Regions from separate parts of the Kribbella sp. NPDC050459 genome, predicted to be linked through region 2. Evidence: predicted binding sites of a transcription regulator. Region 2 holds the regulator's gene; each other region holds the start of a gene.
What was found. The regulator HrcA, encoded in region 2, represses chaperone genes, less so after heat shock. The targets are predictions, from matches to a motif close to TTGGCACTCGNNNNNNNCGAGTGCCAA.
Positions count from the first base shown of each region.

Region 1: the regulator HrcA is predicted to act here: its motif matches at 2,001-2,027, upstream of groES (co-chaperone GroES).
Region 3: the regulator HrcA is predicted to act here: its motif matches at 1,825-1,851, upstream of AB0I12_RS09485 (FmdB family zinc ribbon protein).

Region 1 is NZ_JBFAJQ010000002.1:997,139-1,001,694, reverse strand. It holds gene AB0I12_RS10875 (helix-turn-helix transcriptional regulator) at 1-134, opposite strand, end outside; gene AB0I12_RS10870 (class I SAM-dependent methyltransferase) at 124-1,281, opposite strand; gene AB0I12_RS10865 (peptidoglycan-binding domain-containing protein) at 1,291-1,890, opposite strand; gene groES (co-chaperone GroES) at 2,157-2,453, shown strand; gene groL (chaperonin GroEL) at 2,581-4,200, shown strand; gene AB0I12_RS10850 (GNAT family N-acetyltransferase) at 4,307-4,556, shown strand, end outside.
Region 2 is NZ_JBFAJQ010000006.1:3,885-8,440, reverse strand. It holds gene AB0I12_RS21060 (16S rRNA (uracil(1498)-N(3))-methyltransferase) at 1-641, opposite strand, end outside; gene dnaJ (molecular chaperone DnaJ) at 642-1,784, opposite strand; gene hrcA (heat-inducible transcriptional repressor HrcA) at 1,816-2,838, opposite strand; gene AB0I12_RS21045 (Gfo/Idh/MocA family oxidoreductase) at 2,888-3,991, opposite strand; gene AB0I12_RS21040 (ThuA domain-containing protein) at 3,988-4,556, opposite strand, start outside.
Region 3 is NZ_JBFAJQ010000002.1:725,415-729,970, reverse strand. It holds gene AB0I12_RS09500 (GNAT family N-acetyltransferase) at 1-257, shown strand, start outside; gene mscL (large conductance mechanosensitive channel protein MscL) at 287-673, opposite strand; gene AB0I12_RS09490 (SAF domain-containing protein) at 791-1,405, opposite strand; gene AB0I12_RS09485 (FmdB family zinc ribbon protein) at 1,463-1,804, opposite strand; gene AB0I12_RS09480 (penicillin acylase family protein) at 1,993-4,533, shown strand; gene AB0I12_RS09475 (serine hydrolase domain-containing protein) at 4,534-4,556, opposite strand, start outside.

The DNA of each region.
Region 1 (4,556 bases), on a different contig from region 2:
GCGGCGTACACCAGGTGCCCCTGGTCGTGGGTGTGCACCGCGCTGGTGCCCCCGGAAACCCATCGGTGTGCGCCCGCCGACGGCAACAGTTTCGACTCGAGCGGTCGGCCGTCGGGCATGGCGTTATCGGCCATCGGCCACTCTGCGGCACGAGTAAGCGACGGCGTCCCGGTCGATCCGCGTGATGATCAGCGTCGCCGACGCCGCACCCTTCGGAGCAAGCTTCTTGCGCAGCTGCGCCGGATCGAGATCCACCCCGCGCTTCTTGATCTCCAGAGTGCCGATGCCGTTGCTGCGAACCCAGGCGCGCAACGCCTTCTCCTTGTAGGGCAGCTCTTCCAGTACCTCGTACGCCGAGGCGAGCGGCGTCGGCACGTGCTGCGCCGCCGTGACGTAAGCGATGCGCGGATCGAGAAGCCATCCACCCACGGCTGCCGCGACCGCCGTCACCAGACCGGCCCGGACGACGGCGCCGTCCGGCTCGTAGATGTACCGCCCGACCGGCCCGACCTCGGCATCCGGCGCTTCGGCGACACTCGCCTGGCTCGGCAGCAGCGTCGCCCGGCGGGACGTACCGCCGTACAACTTTCCCGACCACAGTGCGGCTTCCTTCACCTCACCGGCGTCACTGATCCACTCGGCCTCCACGCCGTCGGGAATCGCGTCGTGCGGAATGCCGGGCGCCACCTTCACGCACGCGGTCCGCTCCAGGAGCGAGGTGACGAACGACCACGGCGGCGAGTAGGCGTTGTGGTCGAACACGCGCCGCCCGTCGGCCCGCCGCGCAGGATCGGCGAACACCATGTCGTACGGGGTGAGGTCCGTTGTCTGTGCATCGCCTACCAGGACATCGCCGGGCAGGTCGAACGTGGCCAGGTTTGCCCGGGCGACGGCTGCTGTCTCGGGGTCTCGCTCCACGCCGGTGACCCGCAGGCCGGCGCGGGCCATCGTGATCAGGTCGCCGCCGATGCCGCACCCCAGGTCGACCACGGTGTCGATCTGGGTGGCTGCGATCCGTACGGCGCGGTGGGTGCTCACTGTGGTGCGGGTGGACTGCTCCAGGCCGTCCGGGGTGAAGTACATGCGCTCCGCGTCCGGACCGAACTTGGCGGTCGCACGGTGGCGCAGTGCGGCCTGGGTCACCGCAGTCGTGACCAGTGTCGCGTCGTACGAGCGTCTGAGCTTCTCGATGAGCTGGAGCTCTCTGCCGGGGCGGTACTCGGCACAAGCAGCCGCCAGCACCTCAGCGCCTGGTCCGTCGAGCAACGCCGTGACAGTCACCCGGTAAGCCTAGAGCGGGCTGGAACAGCTCCTGCTCCAGCTGCGGGTAGCCATCGAGTACAGGCGCCAGTTCATCGCGGAGCGGGTCTTCGGGCCGTAGATGCCGTCCACCACCAGGTGGTGCTTGCGCTGCACCATCTTGATGACAGTGCGGGTGTTGGTGCCGTAGATGCCGTCGACGGCGAGCTTGGTGCCGTAACAGAAGTTCAGGTTGCGCTGGAGGACCTGGATCGCGGTCTCCGGATCACCTGTCCGGCTGGAGCCGCGGAACGGGTCGTCGCCGTACATGAGGTTGCAGGTCGTGCTCGTGCTGCCCAGGATCGACGGCATCGGGATGCCCCAGCTGCGGTTCACCGGCACGAGCCGGGCAGACCTGCACTGCGGCAGCGCGGCCGCTGCCTTGAGCTCGGCCGCCGTCGCGTCGTTGGACACCGCTTCGTCGACCTTGGGTGCGTCTGCTGCCGGGGCCGCGACGGGCGGGCCGCCGGCCGGTGGCGACTCTTTCGACGCGTTGGCCGCGACGGCGCCGACGCCGACCGCGGCGACGGCGGTCAGGAGCGCGATCGTCCGGCCGGACAGCTTCGGCAACGCGGGCAGCTTGAACGCCATGGGCCCCTCCTGTGATCGCTCTGAGAGAACGGTCGCATGCGGACCCGGGTCCGGCCCAGCGTTCGGCCACATTCCGTACCCGGACGATTACCCGGCCGCCGACAATTCGTCTGGCACTCGAGTTGACCGAGTGCTAATCGCGGCCTAGATTCGGTGTTGGCACTCTCCACACGAGGGTGCCAGCGGTCCGGCCTCTGACCCCCGCGACGGCAGGGGAGCGCGACCACATGCCACAGACAAGCGAATTCGACCGTGGAGGTCAGCAAGTGTCGGTCACGATCAAGCCGCTCGAGGACCGCGTCCTCGTCGCGCCGCTCGAAGCCGAGCAGACCACGAAGTCCGGCCTGGTGATCCCGGACACCGCCAAGGAGAAGCCGCAGGAGGGCGAGATCCTCGCCGTCGGCCCGGGCCGGATCGACGACAACGGCAACCGCGTCCCGCTGGACGTCGCCGTCGGCGACAAGGTCATCTACTCCAAGTACGGCGGCACCGAGGTCAAGTACGACGGCCAGGACTACCTGATCCTGGGCGCCCGCGACATCCTCGCAGTCGTCAGCAAGTGACGATCGCTCGCTGTTCCTGACTGACACCGCCCTGGTGCCCTGACCGGCGCCGGGGCGGAGTCGGTCTGGGACCAGCGAGTCCGTACTGCTTACGAAGAGCGAATTTCAGAGAGGGACTGGATTTTTCATGCCGAAGATCCTCGAGTTCGACGAGAACGCGCGGCGCGCGCTGGAGCGCGGCGTCGACAAGCTCGCGAACACGGTGAAGGTGACGCTCGGCCCGAAGGGCCGTTACGTCGTCCTGGACAAGAAGTGGGGCGCCCCGACCATCACCAACGACGGTGTCACCGTCGCCCGTGAGGTCGAGCTGGACGACCCGTTCGAGAACCTTGGTGCGCAGCTGACCAAGGAGGTCGCCACCAAGACCAACGACATCGCCGGTGACGGCACCACCACCGCGACGGTGCTGGCGCAGGCGCTGGTGCACGAGGGCCTCCGGGCGGTCGCCGCCGGCGCCAACCCGATGGGCCTCAAGCGCGGTATCGAGGCGGCCGTCGAGGCCGTGTCGGCCAAGCTGGTGGACACCGCGAAGCCGGTCGACGACAAGGGCGACATGGCCCACGTCGCGACCATCTCCGCCCGCGACGCCGAGATCGGCGCGCTGATCGCGGACGCGTTCGACAAGGTCGGCAAGGACGGTGTGATCACCGTCGAGGAGTCGAACACCTTCGGGACCGAGCTCGAGTTCACCGAGGGTATGCAGTTCGACAAGGGCTACATCTCGCCGTACTTCATCACCGACGCCGAGGCCGGCGAAGCGGTGCTGGAGGACCCGTACATCCTGATCCACCAGGGCAAGATCTCCGCGATCGCGGACCTGCTGCCGCTGCTGGAGAAGGTCGTGCAGTCCGGCAAGACGCTGCTGATCATCGCCGAGGACGTCGAGGCCGAGGCGCTGTCCACCCTCGTGGTGAACAAGATCCGCGGCAACTTCACCTCGGTCGCCGTCAAGGCGCCGGGCTTCGGCGACCGCCGCAAGGCGATGCTGGAGGACCTGGCCGCGCTCACCGGCGCGCAGGTCGTCGCCCCCGAGGTCGGGCTGAAGCTCGACCAGGTCGGCCTCGAGGTGCTCGGTTCGGCCCGCCGGATCGTGGTCTCGAAGGACAACACGACCGTCGTCGAGGGTTCCGGCAAGGCCGAGGACATCGAGGGCCGGGTCAGCCAGATCAAGTCCGAGATCGAGCGCACCGACTCCGACTGGGACCGCGAGAAGCTGCAGGAGCGGCTGGCCAAGCTGGCCGGCGGCGTCTGCGTGATCAAGGTCGGCGCGGCCACCGAGGTCGAGCTGAAGGAGAAGAAGCACCGGATCGAGGACGCGGTGTCCGCGACCCGGGCCGCGATCGAGGAGGGCATCGTCGCCGGCGGCGGCTCCGCTCTCGTGCACGCGGCGACCGTCCTGGACGGCGGCCTCGACCTCGAAGGTGACGAGGCGACCGGTGTCCGGATCGTCCGCAAGTCGATCGTCGAGCCGCTGCGCTGGATCGCCGAGAACGGCGGCTACGAGGGCTACGTCGTGACGTCGAAGGTGGCCGAGCTCGAGTCCGGCAGCGGCTTCAACGCCGCCACCGGTGAGTACGGCGACCTGCTGGCCCAGGGCGTGCTGGACCCGGTCAAGGTGACCCGGTCCGCGCTCGCCAACGCCGGCTCGATCGCCGCGCTGCTGCTGACGACCGAGACGCTGGTCGTCGACAAGCCCGAGGAAGAGGAGCCCGCCGCGGCCGGTCACGGCCACGGGCACGGTCACTGACCTCAGGCAGTAGTGAAGCCGTAGTCAGGCAGTAGTTCGACAGCACAGCACACAGAGCACCGCCCGGCAGGAAACTGCCGGGCGGTGCTCTGTTCTGATAGGAGCTGTGTCGATTCGCGAGCGTCGTTCCGAGGACCTGCAGGTCTGCGTCGAGTTGTTGCGGGTGGTGCACGAGCAGGCCGGCTATCCGATCAACTGGCCCGCCGACCCGGAGCTGTGGCTGACGCCGGAGGCGGCGCTCGGCTGCTGGGTGGCCGTGACCGGAGCCGGCGCCGGAGCTGGTGAGCGGGTTGTCGGGCATGTGGTGCTGACGGGAGTGGGCGGCGGCGCCGAGGTGGAGCGGTTGTTCGTGGATC
Region 2 (4,556 bases):
CCGAGGCGGACCGGCTCCACGTCGAAGGCCTTCAGCTCCGCCGGGGCGATGCCGCCCTCGGGGCCGATCACCATGACGACGTCACCGGTCGCGGCCGGCTCGAGCGACGCCAGCGGGACGGTGGCTTCTTCGTGCAGTACGACGGGAAGCGCGGCGCCGGCCAGCAACGCCGCGACCTCGGCCGTGGTGGCGAGCGGAGCGACCTCGGCGAACCAGGCCCGCCGCGACTGCTTGCTCGCCTCGAACGCCCAGGCGCGCCACTTCACGAGCATCTTCTCGACCCGCTCGGGGTTGGCCCGGAACTGACTGCGCTCCGCGTTCCACGGCACGATCACGTCGACGCCGACCTCGGTCAGCATCTCCACGGCCAACTCGGCCCGCTCGCCCTTGGGCACCGCCTGCACCACGACCACCCGCGGCGCCGCGGCGGGCAGACTCCCGCGCTCGTCGACGGCCACCGTCACACCGGTCTTGCTCGCCGTGACGACAGGCCCCTCGGCCCAGGCGCCGCGCCCGTCCGTCAGGCGAACACGCTCCCCCGGCCCGATCCGCCGTACGACGGCCGCGTGCCGACCCTCGGCCCCGTCGAGGGTCAGCTCGGCACCGGACAGGTCTTCCAGGTGGAAGACCGCGACTCCCATCTAGTGGGCGCCGAAGGCGTCGCGGAGGCGGCCGAAGACGCCCTTGTGGGTGGCCTGGACATGGCCTTGCGGGCGCTCCTCGTCGCGGATCCCGGCCAACTGCTTCAGCAGGTCGGCCTGGGCGTCGTCGAGCTTGGTCGGCGTCTCGACGATCACCTGGACGATCAGGTCGCCGCGACCGGCGTGCCGCAGCCGCGGTACGCCGCGGGCGGACAGCGTCATCGCCGTGCCGGACTGCGTGCCGGGTCGGATCTCCAGCGGGGTCGTCTCACCCTCGAGCGTCGGCAGGTCGATCGTCGTACCGAGCGCCGCCGCGGTCATCGGCAGCGTCACGGTGCAGTGCAGGTCGTCGCCGTTGCGGGTGAAGATGTCGTGCGGCTCGACCTCGATCTCGACGTACAGGTCACCGGCCGGGCCGCCGCCCGGGCCGACCTCGCCCTGACCGGACAGCTGCACGCGCGTCCCGGTGTCGACGCCGCCCGGGATCTTCACCGTGACGGTCCGCCGGGACCGCACGCGGCCGTCGCCGGAGCACTCGACGCACGGGTTCGGGATCGTGGTGCCGTAGCCGCGGCAGTTCGGGCACGGGCGCATGGTGCGCACCTCGCCGAGGAACGACCGCTGCGTGTGCGTCACCTCGCCGCGACCGTGGCAGATCTCGCAGGTGACCGGCTCGGACCCGGCCGCCGCGCCGGACCCGCTACAGGTCGGGCACAGCACGGCGGTGTCGACCTTGAGCTCCCGGGTCGTCCCGAACGCGGCCTCGGCCAGGTCGATCCGCAGCGGGATCAGCGCGTCCTGACCGCGCCGGGTCCGCGGCCGCGGCCCGCGGGTCGCCCCGCCGGTCTGGCCGAAGAACGCGTCCATGATGTCGGTGAACGTGAACGCCTGGCCGAAGCCGGCGCCGCCCGGCCCGCCGCCCGCGGCCGCGAACGGGTCGCCGCCGAGGTCGTGCATCTGCCGCTTCTGCGGGTCACTGAGCACCTGGAACGCGCGCCCGATCTCCTGGAACTTCTGGTGCGCGTCCTCGGAGTCGTTCACGTCCGGGTGGTACTGGCGTGCCAGCTTGCGGTACGCCTTCTTGATCTCGTCCGGTGACGCGTCACGGCTGACACCTAGGACGGCGTAGTAATCGGTGCTCATACTCCAGACCAGGGGGTTGATAGCAAAATCGTCATGACTCAGCCAGGATCTGGCTGACGTAGCGCGCGACGGCCCGTACGGCGCCCATCGTGCTCGGATAGTCCATGTGCGTCGGTCCGACGATGCCCAGCGTGGCCAGCACCTCGGACTTCGAGCCGTAGCCGGTCGCGACCACCGAGGTCGTCGCGAGTTCCTCGAAGGGGTTCTCGTGGCCGATCCGGACGGTCAGCGTCTGCGGGTTGGTCGCCTCGCCGAGCAGCTTGAGCAGGATGACGTGCTCCTCCAGCGCCTCCAGCACCGGCTTCACGTTCCGCTCGAAGTCGTCGCCGTACCGGGTCAGGTTGGCGGCGCCGCCGACCGCGATCCGCTGCTCGCCGACCTCGTCGGTGAACGCCTCCAGCAGCGTGGTGACGATCGCCGCGACCAGTGGCCGGTCGGCCGGCGCGAACAGCTCCGGCACACCGGCCAGCGAGGCCGTCGCGTCGGTCAGGCGCTGACCGGCCAGCGCCGTGTTCAGCCGGGACCGCAGGTCCGCGATCAGCTGCTCGTCGACGTCGTGCGGGTGCTCGACGTGCCGCTGCTCGACCCGGCCGTTGCTCGTGATCAGCACGAGCAGCAGCCGCCGCGGGCTCATCGTGACGACCTCGATGTGCCGCACGCTCGACCGGTTCAGCGACGGGTACTGCACGATGGCGACCTGGCGGGTGATCTGCGCCAGCAGCCGGACGGTCCGGCGGACCACGTCGTCCAGGTCGACCGCTCCGGCCAGGAACGACGTGATCGCCTTCTTCTCGGCGATCGAGAGGGTCTTGACCGTGCTCAGCTTGTCGACGAACAGCCGGTAGCCCGCGTCGGTCGGGATCCGGCCGGCGCTGGTGTGCGGCTGGGTGATGTACCCCTCTTCCTCCAGCGCGGCCATGTCGTTGCGCACGGTGGCCGGGGAGACGCCGAGGTTGTGCCGATCGACCAGAGTCTTCGAGCCGACCGGCTCATGGGTGGCCACGTAGTCCTCGACGATGGCGCGGAGAACGTCCAGCTTGCGGTCGTCGAGCACGCGCACCACCCTCTCGGCCTCTTGGCACTCAATCCTTCAGAGTGCCAGTCTAGGCGGTCTCGGGCGACGCTCCCAACGGAACGGCCTCGGGGCGCGTCACTGTACTGGCCACATCAAGCGGCTGATCCTGCACTGCGGAGTCGACGAACGACTCGAGGACGTCGAGCACGTGGTAGGCCAGCTCGCCGCTGGCCCGGTGCGGCTCGCCGGTGCGCACCGCCCGGGCCATGTCCGCGACGCCGACCCCGCGCCCGGCCCCGGCGTACCCGCCCGAGACCGGTACCTCGGTCCACTCGCGCTGCTCCGGGGTCACGATCTCGACGGTTCCGTCGAAGCCGTTCGGGTCCGGTACGGACAGGCTGCCGTCCGTGCCGTGGACCTCGATCCGCGGCAGCCGCCCGGCCCACACGTCGAACGACATCAGCACCGTGGTCAGCGCGCCCGACTCGTGCTCCAGCACGCCGGTCACGTGGGTCGGCACCTCGACGTCGAACACGGTCCCGGCCCGCGGCCCGGTGTGAATCTTCCGCTGCTGCTTCGCCCGGCCGGCGCGGGCGGTCACCCGCACGACCGGCCCGAGCAGCGTCACCAGGCTGGTCACGTAGTACGGACCCATGTCGAGGACCGGGCCGCCGCCCGGCTGGTAGTAGAACTCGGGCGCCGGGTGCCACAGCTCGTGGCCTGGCGTCACCATGAACGCGGTCGCCGCATGCGGGGCGCCGATGTCACCGCGGTCGATCACGGCCCGGGCAGTCTGGGTGCCGGTGCCGAGGACCGTGTCCGGTGCGCAGCCGATCCGCAGGTCGTTGGCGGCGGCGTACTTGAGCAGCGGCTCCGCCTCGGCGCGGTCCATGGCCAGCGGCTTCTCGCCGTACACGTGCTTGCCGGCGGCCAGCGCGGCCTGGTGCACAGCGGCGTGGGCTGCCGGGATGGTCAGGTTGAGGACGATGTCGACGTCGTCGGCGGCGTACAGCTCGTCCGGCGTCAGCGCGCGGATGCCCTCGTTCGTGCCGGCGATCGCCTCGGCGCGGCTGCGGTCCAGGTCGGCGACCGCGACCACGTCGACACCGGGGAGCTTGCCCAGGTGGTCGAGGTACGTGCCGGAGATGACGCCGGTCCCGACGATGCCGACGTTGGTGGTCTGCCCTGTCACTTGCTCGCCCACAGCAGCCCCCGCTCGATGATCGTGCGGACCTCGGGCGTCTCCAGGTCGTCGAGCTTGTGACCGACCGTGCAGACGAAGACCTTGCCCGCACCCCAGGTGCGGGTCCAGACCGCCGGCATCACGGCGCCCTCGATCCACGGGTAGTCCGGGTGCGCCTCGAACGTCGTCGTGGCCAGGACGTTGTTGGTCGGGTCGTAGTGGATGTAGTACTGCTCGGTGTGCACGTCGAAGTGCGTGATGCCCTCGACGATCGGGTGGTCGGCGACCACGTCGACGCGGTAGTCGGTGAAGCCGTGCGGGTGCGAGATGAACTGCCCGCCGGTGATGAAGCTGTAGTCCACGTTCTTCCGGAACGAGTCGGCGATGCCGCCGTGCCAGCCGGCGAACCCGGTGCCGCGGCGGATCGCCGCCTCCAGGCCCTTGAAGTGGTCCTGCTCGATGTCGCTCATCGTCACGCACTGCAGGACGAGGTCGACGCCGTCCAGGTCGAGATACGCGGCGGTCGTGTCGGAGACCGTGACGTCGAACCCGTTCTCCTTGAGGAACGGGATGA
Region 3 (4,556 bases), on a different contig from region 2:
ATCCGGAGGTCCGGGGTCGTGGGGTCGGCGGTGAACTCGTGCGGGCGTTGCTCGGGCCGGCGCTGGATGCCGGCTACTCGGAGGTGTTCCTGCGGGTCCGCCCGGAGAACGCCGCGGCGATCCGGGCTTACCACGGCAGCGGCTTCGTCGACGTCCCCGCCGCGTTGATGGAGGAGTGGAACGACGGCCAGCCGGTCCCGTACCGCTGGATGCGTTATGCCGGTGAGCAGGTGGACGTCGGCGAGCTCAGGGGCTGAGGGTTTGCGTCCACCTGCCGCGGCGGATGTTACCGACGGGCGCTCAGCAGGTCCCGGATCTCGGTGAGCAGTTCCTGGTCGGTGGTCAGCGGGGCGGGCTCGGGCTCCTCGCCGCGCTGGCGACGCTCGGCCAGCTTGTTCAGCGGCATCACGATGAAGAAGTAGACGGCCGCCGCGACGAACAGGAAGTTCAGCGCCGCGTCCAGGATCAGGCCGATCGAGAACTCCGCGCCGTTGATCTTGAAGTTCCAGACGCCGGTCAGATCGGTCTCGCCGAAGATCGCCGCGATCAGCGGGTTGATGAAGCCGGCCACGACCGCATTGATGATCTTGGTGAACGCTGCGCCGATGACGACGGCGACCGCGAGGTCGACGACGTTGCCGCGCATGATGAATTCCTTGAAGCCCTTGAGCATGTGGGTGCCTCCACGAAGCGGGTGGTTGTCCCCGGACAAGTTAGGGCTGCAGGTTCGGCAGAGCGAGCGACCGCGCCGCATCGTGACACATCGTGCCGTGACAAATCCGACGAGTGATCAACTCGTGTCCGGCGTCAGCGCGACAGTGATGCGTGCGTTGGCCCCGGCCTGAGCTAGCCGGGCGGCCGCCTCCGGCGCGGCGGCGACCACGATCAGCGCTCCCGAGGTGATCGATCGAGGGGCCGGCAGAGCGACCACGGGAACGGCGCGGGCCAGCACGGTCGCGGCGTCCGCGGTGGTGCTCGCCGCGGCGTACAGAGTGATGCGGTCGCCGACGCGGAGGAGGGCGGTGACGTCGGCGTCGTCGACGCGGAACGGGTAGGCGACCGAGCCGGACGGCACGGCCGGCGGCGCCAGGAATCTGGCGTCGGTGAGCGGTTCGCCGGCCCTGACCGGTCCGCTGAGCACGCGATTCGTCAGCTCGCTGCCCGGTCTGAGCGCACCGGTCGGCACCGCACCCGCTGGTAGATCGACGGTCCGCAGATCGTCGCGCGCCGGTGTGACGCCGCCGGTCAGGTCATGCGCGGCAGCCAGCACTGCGACGGTCGGTGGCGGCGCCGGGGACAGGGCGAGAAGCCCGAAGTACACGGCGGCCGCGGCGGCGACTCCGGCGAGCAGCCGGCGGTGCCACCGGGCGGCCCGGAGCAGGTCACGAGGGGAGGGGATTTTCATGCCGGAGAAGGTACGAGTTTCTCCGGCAACCGCCCTTCAGTTATCCACAGGCGACGGTCAGGCCGCGCTGGAGCCCGAGGACGACGACGAGCTGCTCGAGGACGAGGAAGATCCCGAGGACCCGGTGGACGACGACCCCGAGGATGTCGACGAAGAAGACGAGGACGAGCCGGACGACGAGGACGACGACTCGGCCTTCGCCGGCGCCGAGCCCTTGCCGGACGACCGGCTGTCGGTCCGGTAGAAGCCGGAGCCCTTGAACACGACGCCCACCGCGTTGAAGACCTTGCGCAGGTTGCCCTCGCAGTTCGGGCACACGGTCAGAGCGTCGTCCGTGAAGCTCTGGCGCACCTCGAGCGCTTCGCCACAGTCGGTGCACTGGTACTGGTACGTCGGCACGGTCGGTTCCCTTCAGGCCGCTGGCACTCCTACTACCCGACTGCTAATAATGCGTCAGCCGCCCGAAGTATTCCAAACCCGTGTCCACTTACCTCAACTCTGCGTCCATGTCCAGCCGACGCAGAGCAACGCAAAGTTGTGAGGGACCCCATTTGGGGAGGGCGGGGGGATTCTCTACGGTTGGGTCCGTGCGTCGCCTGCTTCGAGTTGTCATCATCAGCGGAATCGCCCTCGCCACGGTCCTCCTGGTGATCGCGGGAACCGTCGTCTTCGTCGTCCGCCACTCGTTCCCGACGTACGACGGAACGATCGAGCTGGACGGCCTGGACGGCGATGTCAGCGTGGTCCGGGACGCCAACGGCATCCCGCAGATCTACGCCGACACCCCGGCCGACCTGTTCGCCGCGCAGGGCTACGTGCACGCGCAGGACCGGTTCTTCGAGATGGACTTCCGCCGGCACGTCACGTCCGGCCGGCTGAGTGAGCTGTTCGGCAAGACAGCGCTCGAGACGGACAAGTTCATCCGGACCCTCGGCTGGCGGCGGGTCGCCGAGAAGGAACTGCCGCTGCTCAGCCCGACCACCCGGCAGTACCTCGACGACTACGCGCGCGGCGTCAACGCCTACCTGACCACCCACAGCGGCTCCGGTCTGAGCCTGGAGTACGGCGTCCTGTCCCTCCAGCCCGGCGGGCCGAAGAACTACCGCCCTGAGCCCTGGACCGCCGCGGACTCGCTGGCATGGCTGAAGGCGATGGCGTGGGACCTCGGCGGCAACCTGGACGAGGAGGTCACCCGGACGAAGCTGCTGTCGGCGTTCCCGGCGCGCAACGTCGAGAGCCTCTACCCGCAGTACCCGTACGACCGGAACCAGCCGATCCTGTCCGGCGGCTCGATCGGCAAGGACGGCAAGTTCACCACCGCGCCAGTCAGTCCGGAGCTCCGCCGCGGGATGCTCACCCAGGACCTCCTGAAGTCGCTGGACTCGGTGCAGAAGGTCGCGAAGGGCCTGCCCCAGCTGCTCGGCCAGGGCGACGGCGTCGGCTCGAACTCCTGGGTGGTCTCCGGTGACCACACGACCACCGGCAAACCGCTGCTGGCCAACGACCCGCACCTGGGCGCGACCATGCCGGGCATCTGGACGCAGGTCGGCCTGCACTGCAACAACGTCGGCAAGAGCTGTCCGTTCGACGTCTCCGGCTTCAGCTTCTCCGGTCTGCCCGGCGTGGTGATCGGCCACAACAACGCGATCTCCTGGGGCTTCACCAACCTCGACCCCGACGTCCAGGACTTGTACCTGGAGCGGATCGACGGCAACAACGTCCTCTACAACAACAAGTGGCGCGCCATGGCCACCCGTGAGGAGACCTTCAAGGTGGCCGGCGAGGACGAGCCGGTGAAGATCACCGTCCGCGAGACCCGGCACGGTCCGCTCATCTCGGACGTCGGCGAGGACGAGCGCAAGGTGGGTGAGTCGGCCGCCACGCAGGCGAAGTACCCGACGGCGTACGGCGTGGCGCTGCAGTGGACCGCGCTGAATCCGGGCCGGACCGCCGACGCGCTGTTCGCGATCAACACCGCGCAGAACTGGACCGAGTTCCGGGCCGCCGCGCAGCAGTTCGAGGTGCCCTCGCAGAACCTGGTGTACGCCGACACCGACGGCCACATCGGCTACCAGGCGCCCGGGCTCGTGCCGATCCGCACCACCGGCCGCGGCGACTGGCCGGTCCCGGGCTGGGACCCGAAGTACGCCTGGAAGGGCTATGTCCCGTTCGACGCGCTGCCGACCGAGTTCGACCCGCCGGACGGCATCATCGTCACCGCCAACCAGGCCGTGGTGCCGAACGCGTACAGCTACTACCTGACGAACTCCTGGGACTACGGCTACCGGTCGCAGCAGATCCTCGACCGGATCAAGGCCGCCGGGAAGCTGGACGCGAACGCGATGGCGTCGATCCAGTTGGACACCAAGAACAAGATCGCCGAGATGCTTGTCCCGTACCTGCTCCGGATCAGCATCGACGACGCGTTCGACAGGCAGGGCCAGGACACCCTCCGGAACTGGGACTTCACCCAGCCGCCGGACTCTGCGGCCGCGGCCTACTTCAACGTGGTCTGGCGCAACCTGCTCGCGCTGACGTTCCACGACCAGATGCCCGAGGGCACCTGGCCGGACGGCGGCTCGAGGTGGTTCGAGGTGATCCACACGCTGATCGCGCAGCAGAACAGCGCCTGGTGGGACAACATCGGGACGCCGCAGCGGGAGAGCCGCGACGACATCCTGCGCGAGGCACTGATCAACGCGCGGACCGAGATCACCCAGAAGATGGCGCGGGAGCCGTCCAACTGGCAGTGGGGCCGGCTGCACAAGCTCACGCTGACCAACCAGACGCTGGGGACGTCGGACATCAGCCTGGTCCGGAAGATCTTCAACCGCGGCCCGTACGAGCTGGGCGGCGGGGCGTCGATCGTCGACGCCACCGGCTGGGACGCCGCCGAGGGGTACGCCGTGACCGCGACCCCGTCGATGCGGATGGTCGTCGACCTGTCGGACTTCGACAAGTCCCGCTGGGTCAACCTGACTGGTGTCTCGGGCCACGCGTTCTCCTCGAACTACACCGACCAGACCGACCTGTGGGTCAAGGGCGAGACCCTGCAGTGGGCCTACACCAAGGGCGCCGTGGAAGCGACCCGCAAGCACTCCCTGACGTTCACCAAGCCGGACCGGTAGTCACCAGGCGGGCGCGACGGCCT